3 regions of the Streptomyces sp. NPDC005955 genome follow, and region 3 is predicted to be linked to each of the others. Evidence: riboswitches for the same ligand, from Rfam matches in the RefSeq annotation. Region 3 holds a riboswitch; each other region holds the start of a gene.
What was found. Region 3 has a riboswitch for thiamine pyrophosphate ahead of thiO (glycine oxidase ThiO). Riboswitches for the same ligand answer to the same signal wherever they lie in the genome.
Positions count from the first base shown of each region.

Region 1: it holds a riboswitch for thiamine pyrophosphate, as region 3 does, so the genes downstream of both, ACFYOU_RS31560 (thiamine ABC transporter substrate-binding protein) here and thiO (glycine oxidase ThiO) in region 3, are expected to answer to the same signal.
Region 2: it holds a riboswitch for thiamine pyrophosphate, as region 3 does, so the genes downstream of both, thiC (phosphomethylpyrimidine synthase ThiC) here and thiO (glycine oxidase ThiO) in region 3, are expected to answer to the same signal.

Region 1 covers NZ_JBIAIF010000019.1:93,095-100,433, reverse strand. The annotation lists gene ACFYOU_RS31575 (restriction endonuclease) at 1-521, shown strand, start outside; gene ACFYOU_RS31570 (hypothetical protein) at 631-915, shown strand; gene rlmN (23S rRNA (adenine(2503)-C(2))-methyltransferase RlmN) at 1,162-2,268, shown strand; TPP riboswitch at 2,359-2,479, shown strand; gene ACFYOU_RS31560 (thiamine ABC transporter substrate-binding protein) at 2,565-3,653, shown strand; gene ACFYOU_RS31555 (ABC transporter permease subunit) at 3,818-5,428, shown strand; gene ACFYOU_RS31550 (ATP-binding cassette domain-containing protein) at 5,428-6,531, shown strand; gene ACFYOU_RS31545 (VOC family protein) at 6,562-6,969, opposite strand; gene ACFYOU_RS31540 (serine hydrolase) at 7,273-7,339, shown strand, end outside.
Region 2 covers NZ_JBIAIF010000006.1:8,508-15,846, forward strand. The annotation lists gene ACFYOU_RS16415 (DUF5326 family protein) at 216-428, shown strand; gene ACFYOU_RS16420 (helix-turn-helix domain-containing protein) at 554-1,318, shown strand; gene ACFYOU_RS16425 (SsgA family sporulation/cell division regulator) at 1,418-1,855, shown strand; gene ACFYOU_RS16430 (YibE/F family protein) at 1,933-3,429, opposite strand; TPP riboswitch at 3,501-3,667, shown strand; gene thiC (phosphomethylpyrimidine synthase ThiC) at 3,660-5,519, shown strand; gene ACFYOU_RS16440 (hypothetical protein) at 5,551-6,384, opposite strand; gene ACFYOU_RS16445 (metallophosphoesterase) at 6,565-7,339, opposite strand, start outside.
Region 3 covers NZ_JBIAIF010000003.1:429,070-436,408, reverse strand. The annotation lists gene thiE (thiamine phosphate synthase) at 79-735, opposite strand; gene ACFYOU_RS10410 (Rv2175c family DNA-binding protein) at 993-1,358, opposite strand; gene ACFYOU_RS10405 (FAD-dependent oxidoreductase) at 1,450-2,613, opposite strand; gene ACFYOU_RS10400 (hypothetical protein) at 2,954-3,349, opposite strand; TPP riboswitch at 3,398-3,511, shown strand; gene thiO (glycine oxidase ThiO) at 3,508-4,665, shown strand; gene thiS (sulfur carrier protein ThiS) at 4,662-4,895, shown strand; gene ACFYOU_RS10385 (thiazole synthase) at 4,897-5,691, shown strand; gene pknB (Stk1 family PASTA domain-containing Ser/Thr kinase) at 5,773-7,339, shown strand, end outside.

The sequences.
Region 1 (7,339 bases), on a different contig from region 3:
CGGTCCGCAGCGTCATCATGTTCCGCTTGCAGCCGCTCACGGCGGCCCCGCCCGCCGGTTCCCAGCTTCCGCACACCCCCGAGGACAGCCCCCGGGTGGAGGCGCTGGAGGTGGAGGCGCAGTACACCGAGCGGATGTGGGTCGAGCCCTCCCGCGAACCGTACGAGGCCGAGCGGGCCGAGGCGAAACTGGTCCTGGGGTACGCCGACCACCTCCGGCTGCTGGGCCACGAGACGACGCGGCACCGGATCGCACCGACCGGCGTCGCCAAGTGGCTGCTGACCGACCTCTACGACGTCACGGCCAACCGGCTCTACGAGGCCAAGGGTTCGGTCGGGCGGAGCGCCGTCCGGATGGCCGTCGGTCAACTCCTGGACTACGCCCGCTTCCTCCCCGAGCCGGAGCTGGCGCTGCTGGTGCCCTCCCGCCCGGAGGACGACCTGCTCGACCTGTGCGCCGGGCTGAAGATCGTCGTCGTCTGGCCGGAAGGAGACGGATACGCGTCCACCGGCGCGGCCTGACCGCGGGCACCCGACGGTGCCCCCACACGAAGCAGGCCACCCGCGGCGCCTGGTAACGAAGCGGGTGGCCCGTGCTCACCGTCCTCGGAGGAACAGGAGCAGTCCAAGTATGTCCGAAAACCCGGAGGGGCGAGCAGCCCTGCTCGCACGGGCCGCGATGTTCGGCAGTGCGTTGTCGGCCGGCGTGGTCCTCGTCCTCGCCGGCGGCGCGACGCCGGTGGAGGCATCGGCCTACGTCGCCCCCTTCCTGATGTTCCTGCACCGCGGCGCCCCCGTGCCCGGAGCGCGCAGCACCGGCCGCCGGCAGGTGCCGCGCGCCGGCGGGCCCCCGTCAGTGGAAACGGCCCGGGAGCGCGTAGGCGGGCCCCCGTCGCCGGAATCGGCCCGGGAGTAGCGCCGGGGCCGCCCGCACCCCCGTGCGGGCGGCCCGTCCGGTGCGGGTGCCGCTGTGACGCGCGGCACCGTGCCCGGTCCCCGTCGCCGCCGGCACGGGCCGTCGCACGGTGCCCCCGGCCGCGACCACCAGCGCGAACGCGCCGGGCACCGGGTCGCCCGCCGTCGACGGGGGCGGTCGGTGCCGGCCCCCGCCGCCGGCGACGCACCCGGGCCACCGGCTCGCGTCTGCGACACTGGAGGCACCATGCCCAAGCCCGGAGAACTCACTTTCGTCGCCCCGCGCGGAGCCAAGAAGCCCCCGCGGCACCTCGCCGACCTCTCGCCCGCCGAGCGCAAGGAAGCCGTCGCCGCCATCGGCGAGAAGCCGTTCCGCGCCAAGCAGCTCTCGCAGCACTACTTCGCGCGGTACGTCCACGACCCCGCCCAGTGGACGGACATCCCGGCCGGCGCGCGCGACCGGTTGCAGGAGGCCCTCCTCCCGGACCTGATGTCCGTGGTGCGGCACATCAGCTGCGACGACGACACCACCCGCAAGACGCTGTGGCGCCTGTTCGACGGCACCCTCGTGGAGTCGGTGCTGATGCGGTACCCGGACCGGGTCACCATGTGCATCAGCTCCCAGGCCGGCTGCGGAATGAACTGCCCCTTCTGCGCCACCGGCCAGGCGGGGCTGGACCGCAACCTGTCGACGGCCGAGATCGTGCACCAGATCGTGGACGGCATGCGCGCGCTGCGGGACGGGGAGATCCCCGGCGGCCCGGCGCGCCTGTCGAACATCGTGTTCATGGGCATGGGCGAGCCGCTGGCCAACTACAACCGCGTCGTGGGGGCGATCCGTCGCCTCACCGACCCGGAGCCGGACGGCCTCGGCCTGTCCCAGCGCGGGATCACGGTGTCGACGGTCGGGCTCGTGCCCGCGATCCGCCGGTTCACCGACGAGGGCTTCAAGTGCCGGCTCGCGATCTCCCTGCACGCGCCCGACGACGAGCTGCGCGACACCCTCGTCCCGGTCAACACGCGCTGGAAGGTCCGGGAGGTCCTCGACGCGGGCTGGGAGTACACCGAGCGGTCCGGTCGGCGACTGTCCATCGAGTACGCCCTGATCCGGGACATCAACGACCAGGCGTGGCGCGGTGACCTGCTGGGTCGACTGCTCAAGAACAAGCGGGTGCACGTCAACCTCATCCCGCTCAACCCGACGCCCGGCTCCAAGTGGACCGCGTCCCGTCCCGAGGACGAGAAGGCGTTCGTGGAGGCCATCGCGGCGCACGGGGTGGCCGTGACCGTCCGGGACACCCGGGGGCAGGAGATCGACGGGGCCTGTGGACAGCTGGCGGCATCCGAACGCTAGAGCGGTACTCTTGTCCCGAACGCCCGCATAGCGTCTTGTGCGCAGCGAGCGGTTCGAGCCATTCGCAGCACGTTCACGACAGACAACTGCATTTTCCGACAGGGGAGCGCCACAGCGCTGAGAGTGCGGCAGCCGGGTCACACCGGCGGGCCGCAGACCCTCTGAACCTCGCCCGGGTCATTCCGGGTAGGAAGTTCGGTCACCACTCAAGCTGTTGCGCCCTGCCCGCGCTCCCGCCCCGGGGGCCGCGGGCGGGGCCGCGTCTCTTCCTGGTCCGCTCCAGGAGGAACCACCACGTGAGCACCACCAAGAAGGCCACCGCCGTCGCCCTCGCGGCCGGGCTGGGCCTCGTCACCCTCTCCGGCTGTGCCGAGAGCGGCGACGACGGGCACGGCAGCGGGTCCAAGACGGTCACCCTGGTCAGCCACAGCTCCTTCGCCGCCTCCGAAGAGGTGCTGGAGGAGTTCGAGAAGGAGTCCGGCTACACGCTCAAGGTCCTGGAGGACGGGGACGCGGGCGTCGCCGTCAACAAGGCCATCCTGACCAAGGGCAATCCGCAGGGCGACGTGTTCTTCGGCATCGACAACACGCTGCTCTCCCGCGGCCTCGACAACGAGCTCTTCACGCCCTACGAGGCGGCGGGCGCGGACAGCGTCCGGCTCCCGAAGCGGCCGCTGCTCGACAAGCAGGACCGGGTCACCCTCGTCGACACCGGCGAGATATGCGTCAACTACGACAAGAAGTACTTCGCGGACAAGGGCGTGACCCCGCCGGAGACCTTCGACGACCTGGTGAAGCCGGCGTACAAGGACCTCCTCGTGGTGGAGAACCCGGCCACCTCCTCGCCCGGCCTCGGCTTCCTCATGGGCACCGTCGCCCAGCAGGGCGGCGCCGCGTGGCCCGACTACTGGAAGAAGCTGAAGGACAACGGCGTCAAGGTCGTGGACGGCTGGGACCAGGCGTACAACGAGGAGTTCTCCGGCTCCGCCGGCGGCAAGAAGGCCGGCGGCGACCGTCCGCTCGTCGTCTCGTACGCCTCCTCCCCGCCCGTCGAGGCGATCTACTCCGACCCCAAGCCCGCCGAGGCGCCGACCGGCGTCTCCACCGGCACCTGTTTCCAGCAGGCGGAGTACGCGGGCCTGCTCGCGGGTGCGAAGAACCCGGAGGGCGGCAAGGCCCTGCTGGACTTCCTGAGCGAGCGCACCTTCCAGGCGGACATGCCGCTGAACATGTTCGTGGACCCCGTGCACAAGGACGTCAAGGTCCCCGCGGACTTCGCCCGGTACGCGGTGGAGGTGCCCTCGCCGCTGACGATGGACCCGCAGCGGATCGCCGACCACCGTGACCAGTGGGTCAAGCAGTGGACCTCGCTCGTAGTGAAGTAGGCCGCGCGGCCGACGGCCCCCGCCCCGGCGACCCGCTCGGGTCGGGGGCGGCGGCCGGCGCGGGCCCCGGGCGCACCGACGCCCCCGGACCCGCCGCCCCGGGCGCCCGGACGGGCGGCGCCGCCCGGTCGGACCGCAGGGGCGCTCTGCTGCGCTGCGCGCTGATGGCGCTGCCGGCGGTGTTCTTCGCGGTGTTCTTCGCCTACCCGGTGACCGCGATCGTGGCCCGCGGGCTGCGGCCGGAGGGCGTCTGGCAACTCGGGGCGATCGGGGAGGTCCTGGCCCGCCCGGAGATCCGCGAGGTGCTGTGGTTCACCACCTGGCAGGCCCTCGCCTCGACGGCGGGAACCCTGCTGATCGCGCTGCCCGGCGCCTACGTCTTCGCGCGGTTCGCCTTCCCCGGCAAGCAGGTGCTGCGGGCCGTGGTCACCGTGCCCTTCGTGCTGCCCACCGTCGTGGCCGGCTCGGCGTTCCTCGCCCTCCTCGGCCGCGGCGGTCTGCTGGACCGGGCGGCCGGCGTACGGCTCGACACCACCGTGTGGGCGATCCTGCTGGCGCACGTCTTCTTCAACTACGCGGTCGTGGTGCGCACCGTGGGCGGACTCTGGGCCCAACTCGACCCGCGGCAGGAGGAAGCCGCCCGGGTGCTCGGCGCCTCCCGGTTCGCCGCCTGGCGGACGGTGACCCTGCCGGCGCTGCGGCCCGCCGTCGCGGGAGCCACGCTGATGGTGTTCCTGTTCACCTTCACCTCCTTCGGCGTGGTCCAGATCCTCGGCGGCCCCGCGTTCTCCACCCTGGAGGTGGAGATCTACCGGCAGACCTCCCAGATCTTCGACCTCTCCAGCGCGGCCGTGCTCACCCTCGTGCAGTTCGTCGCCGTCGGCCTGATCCTCGCCGTCCACGCCTGGAGCGTGCGCCGCCGGGAGCACGGGCTGCGGCTGGTCGACCCCTCGGTCACCGCACGCCGCCCGCGCGGTGCGGGGCAGTGGGCCCTGCTCGCCGTGGTGCTGGCCACCGTCGCCGCGCTGATCGTGCTGCCCCTCGGGGTGTTGGTGGCCCGCTCCTTCCAGGACACCGAAGGGGCCTTCACCCTCACCTACTACCGGTCGCTCACCTCCGCCGAGGGCGGTGCGTTCCTCGTACCGCCCATCAACGCCATCGGCAACTCCCTGCTGTACGCGCTCGCCGCCACCGCCATCGCCCTGGTCGTCGGGGGGCTCGCCGCCGCCGCACTGACCCGGCGCGCGGGGCGCCTGGTGCGCGGTTTCGACGCGCTGCTCATGCTGCCGCTCGGGGTGTCCGCGGTCACCGTCGGCTTCGGGTTCCTGATCACCCTGGACGAGCCGCCGCTCGACCTGCGGGCCTCCTGGTGGCTGGTGCCGCTGGCGCAGGCCCTGGTCGGGGTGCCGTTCGTGGTGCGGACGATGCTGCCCGTCCTCAGGTCCGTCGACGGGCGGCTGCGCGAGGCGGCGGCCGTGCTGGGCGCCTCGCCGTGGCGGGCCTGGCGCGAGGTGGACCTGCCCCTGGTGCGGCGGGCGCTGCTGATCGCCGCCGGGTTCGCCTTCGCCGTCTCGCTGGGCGAGTTCGGCGCCACGGTGTTCATCGCCCGCCCCGACGAACCGACCCTGCCCGTCGCCGTCGCCCGACTCCTCGGCCGCGCCGGGGAACTCAACTACGGCCAGGCCATGGCCCTCTCGACCCTCCTGATGGTGGTGTGCGCCGTGTCCCTGCTGCTCCTCGAACGCCTCCGTACCGATCACGCGGGGGAGTTCTGATGACCGCGAACCCGGCCACCGACGCCGCCACCACCGCCGACACCACCACGGCCCGCACCGGCACCGGAACGGACACCGAAGCGGCTCTGCGGCTGGACGGTGCGACCGTGCGCTTCGGCGCCCGCGCCGCGCTGGACGCGGTGTCGCTGGACGTCGCCGAGCACGAGGTCGTCTGCGTGCTCGGCCCCAGCGGCAGCGGCAAGTCCACGCTGCTGCGGGCGGTCGCCGGGCTCCAGGACCTCGACGCGGGACGGGTGCTGCTCGGCGGCCGGGACCGGACGGGGACGCCGGCGCACCAGCGGGGCGTGGGCCTGATGTTCCAGGACCACCAACTGTTCGCCCACCGCGACGTCGGCGCCAACGTCGCCTTCGGCCTGCGGATGCACGGGGCCCCACGGGCCGAGCAGGAGGCCCGGGTGGCGGAACTGCTGACCCTGGTGGGACTGCCCGGCGCGGCCCGGCGGGCCGTCGCCTCGCTGTCCGGCGGGGAGCAACAGCGGGTGGCCCTCGCCCGGGCCCTCGCGCCCCGCCCCCGGCTGCTGCTGCTCGACGAGCCGCTGGGCCAACTCGACCGCACCCTGCGCGAACGGCTCGTCGTGGAACTGCGGGAACTCTTCGGCGCCCTGGGCACCACCGTGCTCGCGGTCACCCACGACCAGGGCGAGGCGTTCGCGCTCGCCGACCGGGTGGTGGTGATGCGGGACGGCCGGGTCGCCCAGACGGGCAGCCCGCTCGACGTCTGGCAGCGCCCGGCGGACGAGTTCGTGGCCCGCTTCCTCGGCTTCGACAACATCGTGGCGGGCGTCGTGAGCGGCGGCACGGTGCGCACCGCCTGGGGCGAGCTGACCGTGCCCGCAGGGACGCCGGCGGGGGAGCGGCTGGTCCTGGTCCGCCCGGCGGGGGTGCGGCTGGTGGGGCCGGACGCCGGATTGCCCTGCGCGGTGACCGCCCGGACCTTCCGCGGCACCCATGTCGCGCTGCGCCTCCAGCCGGCGGGAGGGGCGCCCCCGTTGGAGGCCGCGTGCGGGCTGCGGGACGCACCCGAGCCCGGGCGGCGGGTCGGGGTGGAGTTCGATCCGGCGGAGACGGTCGTCCTGGGCTGACCCGGCGACGGCCGGTTCCCCCGGTCGGGGTCAGCCGGCGATGGCCGCCGGGTCCATCCAGACGATCTCCCAGGTGTGACCGTCCAGGTCGTCGAAGGAGCGGCCGTACATGAACCCGTGGTCCTGGGTGTCGCCCGCCGGGGTGGCGCCCAGGGAGAACGCGGTGTCGACCAGTTCGTCGACCTTCGCGCGGCTCTCGGCGCTCAGCGCCAGCAGCACCTGGCTGGACTTCGTGGCGTCCGCGATGGGCTTCTTGGCGAAGTCGGCGTACCGCTCGTGGTCGAGCAGCATCACCACGATCGTGTCGCTGACCACCACGGAGGCGGTGTGGTCGTCGGAGAACGCCGGGTTCAGCTCGTAGCCCAATCCGGTGAAGAACTCCTTGGAGGCCGCCAGGTCGGCGACGGGGAGGTTCGGGAAGATCATCTGCTGGTACACGGGGTCCTCTTTCCTGACGGGGGCGTGGTGCCGGCGGCTTCCTCCGTCCACCGTGGACCGCCCGGGAGTGCCGGGCGCGGCGGCGGGCCGTTCAATGAGAAGCGGCGGGCCGTTCAACGAGTAGACGAGGGAGCCGCACGGAACTCATCGCCGCCGCGCGAATTTCCTCGTACGAATGCGCGGACCATCCCTCGGAAGGGTGAATGCTGATGTTCCGATGATTCCGGGCCGTTCCGGGAGTCCCCCTTGCGGACCCGCCCCGGCACCCGGCCCGGGGCGCGGCCACGAACCGAAAGGCACAGCATGTCCGACACCAGCACCGATCTGGGCGGTCTCCTCCGGGCCGGGGTCGCCGACGGTGCGGTCCCGG
Region 2 (7,339 bases), on a different contig from region 3:
TTCCCTCAGGGTGCGGTCAGGGGAGGACAAGGGGCCGCGGGCGCCCGTCCGACCGCGCGGCGCCCTAGCATCGAAGACACGGATCGAAGACTCGCACCACTCGCGCCCCACGGCCCGGGAACGGGGCCGGGGCGCCGCGGGGCGGGGTCGGGCCGGGGTACGCGAAGGGTGCGCCGACGTCGGACGACGGCGGCGCCGAGCGGAAGGAAGGAACCGTGCGGGAGATCTTCTCGGGCTTGCCGTGGTGGGTGAAGTGGGTCGCGGTGCCGGTCATCGCGCTGTTCGTGTTCGGCGGGCTGGTCGTCGGGGTGCTCTCCTTCCTGGTGGAGCTGCTCTTCAAGGTGCTCGTGTTCGTGGTGCTGGTCGCCGGCCTCGTCTACGTGGTGCGCAAGTTCACGTCGTCGTCCTCGTCGCGGAGTGACTGGTAGTACGTCAGAGCGGTGGGGGTCGGGGCCGGGTCCCCCTCCCGGGGGAAGATTGTCCGGGGTATGGAAATAGTCCGTATCGGACGACTAGAGTCGAAGCGGACACCCACTCGCCACGGGAGTGAGCCTTGGCCCCGGATGATCCCGTTCCGACCCTGATCGGCTCCGTACAGCGCGCGCTGCGCCTGCTGGAGGCCGCCGCCTCGCACCGCGGGGGCGCGCCCGCCAAGCAGCTGGCGCGCGAGTCGCGGGTGGCGCTCCCCACCGCGTACCACCTGCTGCGCACCCTGGTCCACGAGGGCTACGTGCGTCGTGAGCGCGGGGTGTACCTGCTCGCCGAGGCGACCGAGGGGCTGGCCGGCGCCGCGGCCCAGCAGAACCGTCGGGGCAGGATCCACGACGCGCTCGCGCACTGCCGCGACGTCCTCGGGGTGCCCGTGTACTTCGGGGTGTACCGCGACGGCGAGATCGAACTCGCCGCGGTGGCCGACAGCCCCGCGCATCCCGCGATCGAGGAGTGGGTGGACTTCCGCGAGACCGGGCACGCCCACGCGCTGGGTCAGTGCCTGCTGTCGCAGCTCGGTGAGAAGGCCCGCCGCGACCATCTGCACCGGCACCCCGTCCGGTACGTGACCCCGTACTCCGTGCGGGACGAGGAGACCTTCCTGCGGCGGCTCGCGGCCGTCGACCGCATGCAACCGGTGCTGGAGCACCAGGAGTACGCGCTCGGGACGGTCTGCGCGGCCATGCCCCTCATGGCCGGCAGCACGGCCATGGCCATCGGCTTCTCGCTGCCCGCGCACCAGGAGGACCGACTGCTGCCGACGTTGGCGCGATTGGAGCGCGAGGTCGGAAAGCTACTAGGGACACTCGGCTTCTCTATCAGCATCTGAAAACTCACTCCTTGTGATCTGTCGTGTACTTTAAGCAAGATGCCATGAGTGTCAGGGGGCTGATTCCTGGCCAGTCGACGCCACACGACGGGGTAGCCAATGCGCGAGTCGGTACAGGCAGAAGTCATGATGAGCTTTCTCGTGTCCGAGGAACTCACCTTCCGCATTCCCGTGGAGTTGCGTTACGACAGTGCCGATCCCTATGCCGTGCGGCTGACCTTCCACCTCCCCGGCGATGCGCCCGTGAGCTGGACGTTCGGTCGTGAACTGCTGGTCGACGGGGTCGCCGAGCCCTGCGGGGACGGGGACGTGCACATCGCCCCGGACGATCCGGAGATCCTCAGCGATGTGTTGATCACGCTTCAGGTGGGTGCCGAGCAGGCCGTCTTCCGCGCGGGGGTGGCGCCGCTGATCGCCTTCCTCGACCGCACCGACAAGATCGTTCCGTTGGGCCAGGAACGGGCGATGGCCGGATTCGACTCCCTGTTGGACCAGGCGCTCGACCGCATCCTGGCGGAGGAACAGAGCGCGGGTTGACGTCCCGTCAATGCGGTGGCCGAACCATCCCCCGAAAGGGCGTCCCCCGGTGAGCACCCGCACCCGTCCGGGGCGGTTCAGCCGCCCGTACGCGCCTTGCGACGGCGGCCCCGGCCCCCGGGCGACGGGACGGTACGCGCGGGAGCGGCGCCCGTTCCCGGGCGGTCCGCGGCCACCACCAGCGTGGCCAACGCCGTCGTGACCGGCACGGACGCCACCAGGCCGATCGACCCGACCAGGGTCCGGACGATCTCCTCGGCGACCAACTCGCTGTTGGCCACCGTGCCCACGGAACTCTGCGCGATCGAGAACAGCAGCAGCAACGGCAGCGCCGCGCCCGCATAGGCCAGGACCAGGGTGTTGACCACCGAGGCGATGTGGTCCCGCCCGATGCGGATGCCCGCGCGGTACAGCGCGCGGCGACTCATCGTCGGATCGGCCTGGTGCAACTCCCAGACCGCCGAGGTCTGGGTGACGGTCACGTCGTCCAGCACGCCGAGCGAACCGATGATCACCCCGGCCAGCAGCAGACCGCTCATGTCGATCCCCGGGTACAGCCCGTGGATCAGTCCGGTGTTGTCGTCGGTGTCCCCGGTGAGCGAGGCCCAGCCGATGAACAGGGAACCCAACACCCCGATCAGCAGCAGGGACACCAGCGTGCCGAGCACGGCCACCGAGGTGCGGGCGGACAGCCCGTGGCACATGTACAAGGCGATCAGCATGATCGCGCTCGCCCCGACCACCGCGACGACCAGCGGATTCGAGCCCTGGAGGATCGCGGGCAGGATGAAGAACGTCAGGATCAGGAAGCTCACCGCGAGGGCCACCAGGGCCATCAGCCCGCGCAGCCGGCCGACGAGCACCACGGCGAGCGCGAACAGTCCGGCCAACAGCACCATCGGAAGCCGACGGTTGGTGTCCGCGACCGAGTACTGGAGGTCCCGCGGCGCGTCGGGGGCGTAGGCGACGATCACCTTCTGCCCCTGCTCCAGCTTCCGCGAGGCATCGGGCTGCACGATCTCGGTGAACGTCCGACCCGTGTGCGGACCCGTGGTGACCTCGACGGTGGCCTTGCCGCAGTCGCCGGTCGCCCGCTGCTGCGCCTGACTGCCCTCGGCGGTCGAGGTGTCCCCGGTCGGCGGGACGGCGCCCGCGTTGACGGACTTGCAGTCGACCCGGTCGACCCGGGTGACCGTCGCCTGCTCGGTCTGCCGGTCGAAGCCGACGCCCGTGCGCTCGTGGGTGGGGGCGCCGCCCGGCCACAGGACGACCAGCCCCACGACGACGGCCGTGGCGAAGGGGATCAGCACCGCGGCGATGATCCGGCGCAAGCGGGCCGAGACGGGCGCCGCCGGACCGTGCGAGTGAGAATGCCCGTGGCCCCCGTGGCCCCCGTGGCCCCCGTGGCCCCCGTGGCCCCCGTGGCCCCCGTGGCCTCCCCCGCCTCTCCCCTGGCCGCCGTGGCCGTCCGGACCGTGGCCGTAGCCGTGGGCGGTCGACTCCGGGGCCGTCGCGGGGGACGGCGGCCAGGGCTGTCCGGCGGGCGGGACGGGAGGCTGCGGCGAGGTGGTCACCGCCCGATCATCGCAAGAACGGGCGGGGCCCACTGTTCAGCACGCCAGACATGACGCTAGCGTGGGGGCACCTTTGCACACGCGGGAGCTCGGAGCACCGGGCTGAGAGGGCGCTGACCTCCGTACCCGGACCTGCTCGACGCTTCACGCGGACGGGTGCTCCGGCGGAGAACCGCTGCGTCGACCGCTGAACCTGTTACCGGGTAATGCCGGCGTAGGGAGTAGGTCTCATGACCATCAAGGACGCACGCACGCCTGCCGTGACCGCGACCGACCCCACCGATCCCACGGACACTGCGGACACTGCGGAGCCCACGGACACTGCGGAGCCCACGGACACCGCGGACCCCGGGCCGACCGCCGGCTGGCACAAGGCGTACGTCGAGGGCCCCCGCCCCGATCTGCGCGTGCCGGTCCGTCAGGTCCACCTCACCAACGGCGGGTCGGTCACCCTGTACGACACCTCCGGCCCGTACACCGATCCGCACGCCGACACCGACGTCCGCCGCGGGCTGCCGCCGCTGCGGGAGAACTGGATCGTCGCGCGCGGCGACACCGAGGAGTACGCGGGCCGCCCCGTCCGCCCCGAGGACGACGGGCTCAAGCACACCTCGCCGCGCGGAGGGCTGCGCAACCTCGACGCGGTGTTCCCGGGACGGCCCCGCCAGCCCCGACGGGGCCGCGACGGGAAGCACGTCACCCAGCTCGCCTACGCGCGCCGCGGCGAGGTCACGCCCGAGATGGAGTTCGTGGCGCTCCGCGAGAACGTCGAACCCGAGGTCGTACGGGCCGAGATCGCCGCCGGCCGGGCGGTGCTGCCCGCGAACGTCAACCACCCGGAGATCGAGCCGATGATCATCGGCAAGCGGTTCCTGGTGAAGGTCAACGCCAACATCGGCAACTCCGCCGTCACCTCGTCCATCGAGGAGGAGGTGGACAAGATGACCTGGGCCACCCGCTGGGGCGCCGACACCGTCATGGACCTGTCCACCGGCCGCAACATCCACACCACCCGGGAGTGGGTGCTGCGCAACTCCCCCGTGCCGATCGGAACGGTGCCGCTCTACCAGGCGTTGGAGAAGGTGGACGGCCGGGCGGAGGAACTGACCTGGGAGATCTACAAGGACACGGTCATCGAGCAGGCCGAGCAGGGCGTGGACTACATGACCGTCCACGCGGGCGTCCGGCTGCCGTACGTACCGCTCACGGCGCGCCGCAAGACCGGCATCGTGTCGCGCGGCGGGTCGATCATGGCCGCGTGGTGCCTGGCGCACCACAAGGAGTCCTTCCTGTACGAGAACTTCGAGGAACTGTGCGAGATCCTCGCCGCCTACGACGTCACGTACTCCCTGGGCGACGGGCTGCGCCCCGGTTCCATCGCGGACGCCAACGACGAGGCGCAGTTCGCGGAGTTGCGCACCCTCGGCGAACTGAACCGGATCGCCAAGGGCTTCGACGTCCAGACCATGATCGAGGGCCCCGGACACGTGCCGATGCACAAGATCAAGGAGAACATCGACCTCCAGCAGGAGATCTGCGAGGAGGCCCCGTTCTACACCCTGGGCCCCCTGACCACCGACATCGCGCCCGCCTACGACCACATCACCTCCGGGATCGGCGCCGCCATGATCGCCTGGTGGGGCACCGCGATGCTCTGCTACGTCACGCCCAAGGAGCACCTGGGCCTGCCCAACCGTGACGACGTGAAGACCGGGGTCATCACGTACAAGATCGCCGCCCATGCCGCGGACCTGGCCAAGGGGCATCCCGGTGCCCAGGAGTGGGACGACGCGCTCTCCGACGCCCGCTTCGAGTTCCGCTGGGAGGACCAGTTCAACCTGGCCCTCGACCCCGACACGGCACGGTCCTTCCACGACGAGACCCTGCCCGCGGAACCCGCGAAGACGGCGCACTTCTGTTCCATGTGCGGGCCGAAGTTCTGCTCGATGAAGATCAGCCAGAGCATCAACGAGCGGTTCGGCGGCGACGCCGCCGAGGACGCCTCCGCTCAGGAGGTCGCCGAGGGGATGCTCCAGAAGTCCAAGGAGTTCGCGGCCTCGGGCAACCGGGTCTACCTCCCGTTGGCGTGACGGGCGCGTCCGGGCCGACGTGCGGACCGGGTCACTCCGGCGGGTGTTCGGGCCCGCCGAAGTCCGGGCTGCTGAAGTCCGGGCTCGAATAGCTGGGGCGCGGCCCCTCCGAGCCCCGGTCGGGGCTGCTGAACCCCGGCCGGTGGTAGCCGAGGTGCGGCATCCGACCGGAGGTGCCGGCACCCGCCGGGGCCGGGCCGTACGTCCCGCCGGTCCCGGCAGCCCCGGCGTCGGGGTTTGGGGCGTTCGCCAGGGCGCTGCGGAGGAAGGGCACGATGCCGTGCTCCAGCAGGGCGTCGCGCCAGGCCGCGCGGGCCAGTTCGACCCGTTCGTCGATCTCGCGCCGCGGGGCGGCCCGCAGCGCCGTCGCGTTGTTGCGCAGTGCGGCGAACAGCAGTCCGGCCGCGGCGACGAGGATCGCGGCGGCGGTGATCGCGCCGAAGACCCAGCCCGTGGCGAGTAGGGTCCGGCCGATCGCCAGCCCGGGGCTGAACGCCCGCAGGGCGTAGCCGACGAGCAGGAAGATCACTGCGGCGGCCCCGGCGAGCACCGGTGCGAGCACCGCGAGGACGGCGAGGACACCGGCGCCCGTGGGCTCGGGTGCGCCGTCGGCCGTGGTGCGCGGGGTGGTGGCACGTGCTTCGGCGCGGACCGTGACGTAGGCGTCGTACTCGGCGGTGGCCGCGGCCGTGATCAGGGCCCGGGCTTCGACGGCCCTGCTGCGCAGCTGTTCGGTGTTCAACCGGTGGCTGACGGGTGCCAGTTCGGGATGGTGCGCGGTGGTGCGCAGCGCCTCGTCGAGGATCCGCTCGTACTCGGTGCGGTCCTCGCTCGACAACTGCCGCGGAACGCTGTTCATCTGCATCCCCCGATGCTCCGTAGGGCGTGTGGCTCACATGGTTGAGAGCCGTCGGGCAGAAACGGAGGGGAGCCTGCTACGGATGGGCCATGGTAGGGCCGGCACGGCGCACGGTGACAGGGGATTTCCGAAAATGGTGCCCCGGTGCCGCAGGATCCTCCGTTTCCGCGATCGCCCGCGGAACGTTCAGTCGTGCAGGGGGAGTTGCTGGACCAGCAGCTTTCCGGCCATGGTCACGCCGCCGTCCATGGCGATCGCGAGTCCGTCGGCGTAGACGTGCGGTCCGTGCACCACCGGGCCGCGGCTGTCGTCGTCGTCCTCGGAGCCGACCTCTCCGAGCAGGTAGGGGATGGGGCTGTGGCCGTGTACGACGCGGGAGCCGCCGTAGGCGGAGAGGAGTTCCCGGGCGGCTTGCGGTCCGGCTTCGTCGCGGAAGGCGAAGCGCTTGGTGAACTTCCGGAACAGGTCCCAACACTCGTCGGCGTCGTTGCGCGTCAGGGTCTCCCGCACCGTGTCGTTCACGGCCTCGATGGAGTCGCCGTAGTCGAGGTAGGCGGTGGTGTCCGAGTGCAGGAGCAGGTGGCCGTCCTCCTCCACCATGGCGTCGAGCCGGGACATCCACTGGAGGTGGTGGTCCTGGAGGCGGTCCATATCGGCCTTCTGGCCGCCGTTGAGCAGCCAGGCCGCCTGGAAGGTGGCGGTGCCCGCACCGGAGTTGACCGGCGTGTCGCCGAAGCGGCGGGCGCCGATGAGGAGCAGTTCGTGGTTGCCCATGAGGGCCTTGCAGTAGCCCCCGGCTGCGGCGGCCTCGGCGGACAGCTTCATGACCAGGTCGATCACGCCGATGCCGTCGGGCCCGCGGTCGGTGAAGTCGCCGAGGAACCAGAGCCGGGTGGTGCCCGCGGACCAGTTGCCTTCGGTGTCGATCAGGCCCTGCTCGTGCAGCGCGGCGACCAGTTCG
Region 3 (7,339 bases):
AATCCGACGAAAGACCCCCGCGGTGTCCACCCCTCGGACACTCTCCGTCCTCAGAGTGGGCGGAGCGGGGGCCGGGGTCTACGGGTTCCGCAGCCGGCGCGCGAATTCGGCGGCTGCCGCGCCCGGGTCGGTGGCCTCGGTGAGGGCCCGGACGACGACCACCCGACGGGCCCCTGCCTCGATGACCTGGTCGAGGTTGCCCAGGTCGATGCCGCCGATGGCGAACCAGGGCCGCTCGGGGCGCAGCCCGGCGGTGTGGCGGACCAGGGCAAGCCCCGGGGCGTGCCGTCCCGGCTTAGTGGGGGTGGGCCACACCGGGCCCGTGCAGAAGTAGTCGGCGCCCGGTTGCCGGGCCGCTGCCTGCGCCTCCTCGTCGGCGTGGGTGGAGCGGCCGATCAGGACGTCCTCGCCGAGGATCGCCCGGGCGGCGGGGACCGGGAGGTCGCCCTGGCCCAGGTGGAGCACGTCGGCGCCGATGGCGTGGGCGACGTCCGCCCGGTCGTTCACCGCGAGCAGCTTGCCGTGCCGCCGGCAGGCGTCGGCGAACACCCGCAGGTGGTCCAGTTCCTCGGCGGCCTCCATGCCCTTGTCGCGCAGTTGCACGACGTCCACGCCGGACGCGAGGACGCGGTCGAGGAACTCCGGGAGGTCGCCCTGGCGGGTGCGGGCGTCCGTGCAGAGGTAGAGGCGCGCGTCGGCGAGCCGGGCGCGGCGCGTGGGAGTGGAATCTGCCATGGCGGTACTGGTCCCCCCGTGGACGGTGCGGTGGTGCGTGGGCGGTCCGCGCAGGACGGCGCACGCCGAGCAGGACGCGCCCGATCAGGGGCGCGGGGAACTGCGCGCGAAGCCACCGCGCACCCCCACCGAACAGCGCACCGCAGGCGGGCGTACGGAGGGAACGCGGCGTACCGCGCAGGTGAGTACGGTGCGCGGACCACCTCGGGTCCGCGCACCGACGGCGTCGGCCGCTCAGTCGGCGGCGGGTGCGCGGCTCAGACGGCGAGCGCCTGCGCGCGGCGCTTCACCTCCGTACCGCGGTTCTCACTCAGGGCCTGGGCGGGCGTGCCCGGCAGGCTGGGGTCGGGGGTGAAGAGCCATTCGAGCGTCTCTTCGTCCGTGAAGCCGTCGTCCCGCAGGAGCGTCAGGGTGCCGCTGAGGCCCTTGACGACCTTGTCGTCGTCGATGAAGGCCGCGGGTACGTGCAGGGCCCTGTTCTCGCCGCGGCGCACCGCGATCAGCTGGCCCTCCTTGACGAGCTGCCGAACACGGGTCACCTCCACGCCGATCCGCTCGGCGATGTCCGGGAGGGTCAGCCAGGCGGGGACGAGAGCATCAATCTTTGCGTCAATCTCGGTCACGTACCCAAGCCTGCCACTTCCTTCTGACATCGGAAAAGCGGCCCGCTGCCGGTGGGGCCGGTCGGCCCCACCGGCGGCCCGCCCCGACGGGTCAGCGGACGGCCGACTTCAGGGGGCGCGCGGGGTCCACCAGCAGCCCGGTGTCGAGCACCGCGCCGGACTCGATCAGCTTGCGGCCCTGGGCCAGGTCGCGGGGGCGCCCCACGGCCAGCAGCGCCACCAGCCGCCCGCCGCGCAGCCAGCACACCGACCAGGCGGCACCCGAGGGCTCCCCGCGCCAGACCACCGTGTCGGCGCCTTCGTGGTGGCCCGCGTACTGGACGAAGCGCCCGAACTGCTCGGACCAGAAGTACGGCACCGGGTCGTACACCGCGGGCACCTCGCCGACGATGCCGGCGGCGACCGTGCGCGGGCCCTGGAGCGCGTTGTCCCAGTGGTGCACCAGCAGGCGTTCGCCGTACCGGGCGGAGGGGAAGGAGGCGCAGTCGCCGACCGCGTAGACGTCGGGCACCGAGGTCCGCAGGTGGTCGTCGGCGAGCACGTCCCGGTGCGCGCCGAGCGCGATCCCGGAGCCGGCGAGCCAGTCGGTGGCGGGGCGGGCGCCGATGCCCACCACCACCGCGCCCGCGGGCAGCACGCTGCCGTCGTCCAGGACCACTTCGCCGGGCTGCACGCGGACCACGCGCGCCCGGGTGCGCAGGGTGGCCCCGGCCTCCGCGTACCAGTCGGTCATGGGGGCCGCGACCTCGGCCGGCAGGGCGCCCGCGAGCGGCCGGTCGGCGGCCTCCACCACGGTCACCGCGCAGCCCGCCTCACGGGCGGCCGTCGCGAACTCGGCGCCGATCCAGCCGGCGCCCACCACCACGACGTCGTGTTGGTCGGCGAGCACCGGGCGCAGCCGCTCCGCGTCGTCCAGGGTGCGCAGCAGGTGCACCCCGGGGACGCCGTCCGCGCCCGGCAACCGGACCGGTTCGGCGCCGGTCGCGATGACCAGCGTGTCGTACGGGACGGGTCCGGCCTCGGTGTCGAGTGCGTGGTCGTCGGGGCGGACGCCGGTGACCTCCAGGCCGAGCCGCAGGTCGATGCCGAGCGCCGCGAAGTCCACGTCGAAGGCGGAGTCCTCGGCCTTGCCCAGGAGCACGGCCTTGGACAACGGCGGCCGGTCGTAGGGCTGGTGGGGTTCGGCGCCGATCAGGACGACCGGTCCGGCGAAGCCCTGTTCGCGCAGGGCCACCGCGGTCTGCACCCCGGCCATGCCCGCGCCCGCGATGACGACGCCCGGTGGCCGGTCAGCCGTGCCACCCGGTTCGGCCGTCGCGGTCGACCGGCCCGCCGCGCCCGTCTCCGTCACCCCGGACACCCCGGACACCCCGGACACCCCGGCCGTCTCCGTCGCCCCGGTCGTCTCGTCCGTTTCGACTGCCGCGGCTGTCTCTTCCGGCCCGGCTGCCCCGGCTGTCCTGGCTGTCCTGGCCGTCTCGTCTGTCTCTTCTGTCTCGTCTGGCATGTCGCCCTCGTCCGCCTCGTCGGGTGGTGGGGCCGTCGGCCGGCATCCGGCTGTCCCCGGTCGTCACCCTAGACACCCGGACGCCGGCTCAGTCGGCGGTCGGTCCCGGCTCGGGCGGTGTCTCCTCCACCACGCTCGTTCCCCGCCCCTCGCGCGACTCCCACTCCCAGGTCTCCAACAGCCGCACCCGCCCGTCCGGCAGGGCGACCACCCGGGACGCGCAGTGTCCGGATGCGGTCGTCCCGTCGGTGCGCAGTTGGACGTACCGGAAGTCCAGCCGGTCCCCGGTGCGGGTGCCGACGAGGTGGCCGCGGACCACCTCGCCGCCCGCGTAGTCGGCCCAGACCACGCCGTCGCGCTCGTGGTAGGCGAAGCGGGTGCGGGTGCCGACCTGGCCGGGCGCCTGGTCGGCCACGGGTACCAGGACCCGTCCGTCGAGCGAGGGCGCGGCCGGTGCGTCGGGGCGGTGCGGCTGGTCGGGCACGGGACACGACTCCCTTACTGGGGTGCGGGGCATCGGGTTAGGGTGGCCAACGTAACTCGCGGGAGCCCGGACGCACCGGGCTGAGAGGGAGGCTGACCGGCCTCCGACCGTACGAACCTGATCCGGGTCATGCCGGCGAAGGGAGGAGCGGAGCACCCATGTCTCGTTCAGCGGACGTCCTGGTGGTGGGCGGCGGGATCATCGGTCTGGTGACGGCCTGGCGGGCCGCCGGGCGCGGTCTGAGCACCGCACTGGCGGACCCCGCGCCGGGCGGCGGCGCCGCGCAGGTGGCGGCCGGGATGCTCGCCGCGGTCACCGAACTGCACCCCGGCGAGGAGCAGCTCCTCGCCCTCAACACCGCCTCGGCCCGGGCCTATCCGGCGTTCGCCGCCGAACTGTCCGAGGTCACCGGGGCGGACCTCGGCTACCGGCGCTGCGGCACCCTCGCCGTCGCCCTCGACGCCGACGACCGGTCCCAGCTGCGGGAGTTGCACGCCGTGCAGACCGCGGCGGGGCTGACGCCACAGTGGCTCAACGGTCGGGAGTGCCGGCGGCTCGAACCGATGCTGGCCCCGGGCGTGCGCGGCGGGCTGCGGGTGGACGACGACCACCAGATCGACCCGCGGCGACTGGCCGCGGCCCTGGTCACCGCCTGTGCGTCGGCCGGTGTGGTCTTCCACCGGCAGCGGGTCGAACGTCTGGTCACCCGCCGGGAGCGGGCCTCGGGCGTCCTGCTCGCCGACGGCACCGAGCTGGCGGCCGGGCAGGTCGTGCTCGCCGCGGGCAGTCTCAGCGGACGGCTCGCGGGCGTCCCCGAGGAGGTCCTGCCTCCGGTACGACCGGTCAAGGGACAGATCCTGCGGCTGCGGGTGCCGCCCGGCCTCGGCCCGTTCCTGAGTCGGACCGTGCGGGCGGTGGTGCGCGGCGGACAGGTGTACCTGGTGCCGCGCGAGGACGGTGAGCTGGTCCTCGGAGCCACCAGCGAGGAACTGGGCTGGGACACCACCGTCACCGCGGGCGGCGTGTACGAACTGCTGCGGGACGCCCACGAGCTGGTCCCCGGCATCACCGAGCTGCCGCTCGTCGAGACCCGTGCGGGGCTGCGGCCCGGCTCGCCCGACAACGCCCCCCTGCTCGGCCCCACCGCACTGGACGGGCTGCTGCTGGCCACCGGCCACCACCGCAACGGCGTGCTGCTCACCCCCGTCACCGGGGACGTGCTGGCCCACGCCCTGGTGCACGGTGAACTGCCGGACGCCGCACGCCCCTTCACCCCCCTCCGGTTCGCCCGCCTCCCCCAGGAGCAGCCCGCATGAGCGCGTCACCCGCCCCCGGGTCCACGACCCTGAGCGTCACCCTCAACGGCGAGCACCGGGAGGTCTCCCCCGGGACGACCCTCGGCGACCTCGTCGCCTCGCTCACCACCGCGCCCGGCGGAGTGGCCGCGGCCCTCAACGAGACCGTCGTCCCGCGCACGGGCTGGCCGCGGGTCGTGCTCGCGGACGGCGACCGCGTCGAGGTCCTCACCGCGGTCCAGGGAGGCTGACGTGGCCGACGACCCCTTCGTCCTCGGCGGGCGGAGCTACGGCTCCCGGTTGATCATGGGCACCGGCGGCGCCCCCAGCCTCGACGTGCTGGAACGCTCGCTGGTGGCCTCCGGCACCGAGCTGACCACCGTCGCGATGCGTCGGGTCGACCCGACGACCGCCGGCTCGGTGCTCTCCGTGCTGGACCGGCTCGGCATCCGGGTGCTGCCCAACACCGCGGGCTGCTTCACCGCCGGGGAGGCGGTGCTCACCGCGCGGCTGGCCCGGGAGGCGCTCGGCACCGATCTGGTCAAACTGGAGGTCATCGCCGACGAGCGGACCCTGCTGCCCGATCCCGTCGAGTTGCTGGACGCCGCCGAGATCCTCGTCGACGACGGTTTCACCGTCCTGCCGTACACCAACGACGATCCCGTCCTGGCGCACAAGCTGGAGGACGTGGGGTGCGCGGCGGTGATGCCGCTGGGCTCGCCCATCGGCTCCGGGCTGGGCATCCGCAATCCGCACAACTTCGAGTTGATCGTGGAGCGGGCGGGGGTCCCGGTCATCCTGGACGCGGGGGCCGGGACCGCCTCGGACGTGGCGCTGGCCATGGAGCTGGGCTGTGCGGGGGTGATGCTCGCCTCAGCGGTGACCCGGGCCCGGGTGCCGGTGCTGATGGCCGAGGCGATGCGGCACGCCGTGGAGGCCGGCCGCCTCGCCCACCGCGCCGGGCGCATCCCCCGGCGCTTCTTCGCGCAGGCCAGCTCGCCCGCCGCGGGGCAGGCCCGGCTGGACCCGGAGCGCCCCGCGTTCTGACCCCGCTACGGGGCGCGGACCGTCCGGGGCGCGCCCCCCGGGTCGGCACGCCCCCACTGCGCCGGCTCTTAGACTGCCTCCGTGGACACTTCGCTTCAGGACCCGCTGCTCGGGCACGTGCTGGACGCCCGCTACCGGGTGGACGCGAGGATCGCCACCGGCGGCATGGCCACGGTGTACCGCGCCCTGGACATCCGGCTGGACCGGGTGGTCGCCCTGAAGGTGATGCACCCCGCCCTCGCGGTGGACGCGGGCTTCGTGGAGCGGTTCATCCGCGAGGCGAAGTCGGTGGCCCGGCTCTCGCACCCGAACGTGGTCGGCGTCTTCGACCAGGGCGCCCAGGGCGCCTACGTGTACCTCGCGATGGAGTACGTGCCCGGCTGCACGCTGCGGGACGTGCTGCGGGAACGGGTCGCACTGCGCCCGCGGGCCGCCCTGGACGTCCTGGAGTCGGTGCTCGCCGCCCTCGGCGCGGCGCACCGGGCGGGTCTGGTCCACCGGGACATGAAGCCGGAGAACGTCCTGATCGGCGACGACGGCCGGGTCAAGGTCGCCGACTTCGGGCTGGTCCGCTCGGTGGACTCCCGGACCGGTTCGACCGGTCCGGTGCTCGGGACGGTGGCGTACCTCGCGCCGGAGCAGATCGAGGACGGCGCGGCGGACACCCGGGTGGACGTGTACGCCTGCGGGATCGTGCTCTACGAGATGCTGACCGGCGGCAAGCCCCACACCGGCGACACCACGGCGCAGGTCCTCTACCGGCACGTCAACGAGGACGTCCCGGCCCCTTCGGCGGCGGTCCCCGGGACGGCCGTGGAACTGGACGAGCTGGTCGCCGCGGCGACGGCCCGCGACCCCCGGCTGCGTCCGCGCGACGCGGTGGCGCTGCTCGCGGCGCTCCGGTCGACCCGGGCCGCCCTCACCGAGGCGCAGCTCGACGCGGTCCCGCCGGGGGCCGACGAGGCGGCGCACGACGGCGCCGAGGACCGGACCAGCGTCATCCCCCGGGCGCTCGACATACCCCGCCCGCTGCCGGTGAACGAGGACGGTCCCGACGACGTCCAGCGCACCGCGTTGCTGGGGAGTCCGGTACCCGTGCGGTCCCGGTTCGGGGGCCTCCTGCGCACCGGTCGGCCGCCGCGCCGGGCGGTGGCCGGGCTCGGGGCCCTGCTGCTGGTCCTGCTGGCCGGGATCGGCGTCTGGTACATCAACTCGGGACAGTTCACGAAGGTCCCCGCGCTGCTCACGCAGACCGAGGCGGAGGCCCGGGAGCGGCTCACGGACGCGGGGCTGGACGTCGGGGACGTCCGGCGGGAGTACAGCGACACCAACCGGCGCGGCACGGTGATCGCCACCGACCCGACCGTCGGGTCCCGCATCCGCGGCAACGGCAGCGTCGGGCTGACGGTGTCGCTGGGGCCGCAGACCGTGCGGGTGCCCGATGTGACGGACCGCACGTTGGCCGTGGCGCGCAAGGAGATCACGGCCGCCGGGCTGGAGCCGGGGATGGTCACCGACGCCTTCGACACCACCGTCCCGCGGGGCGAGGTGATCAGCACCGACCCCGCTGCGGGTACGGAGCGCCGGGCGGGTTCGGCCGTGGCGCTCACCCTGAGCAGGGGCGCCCCGGTGGAGGTGCCCGAGCTCG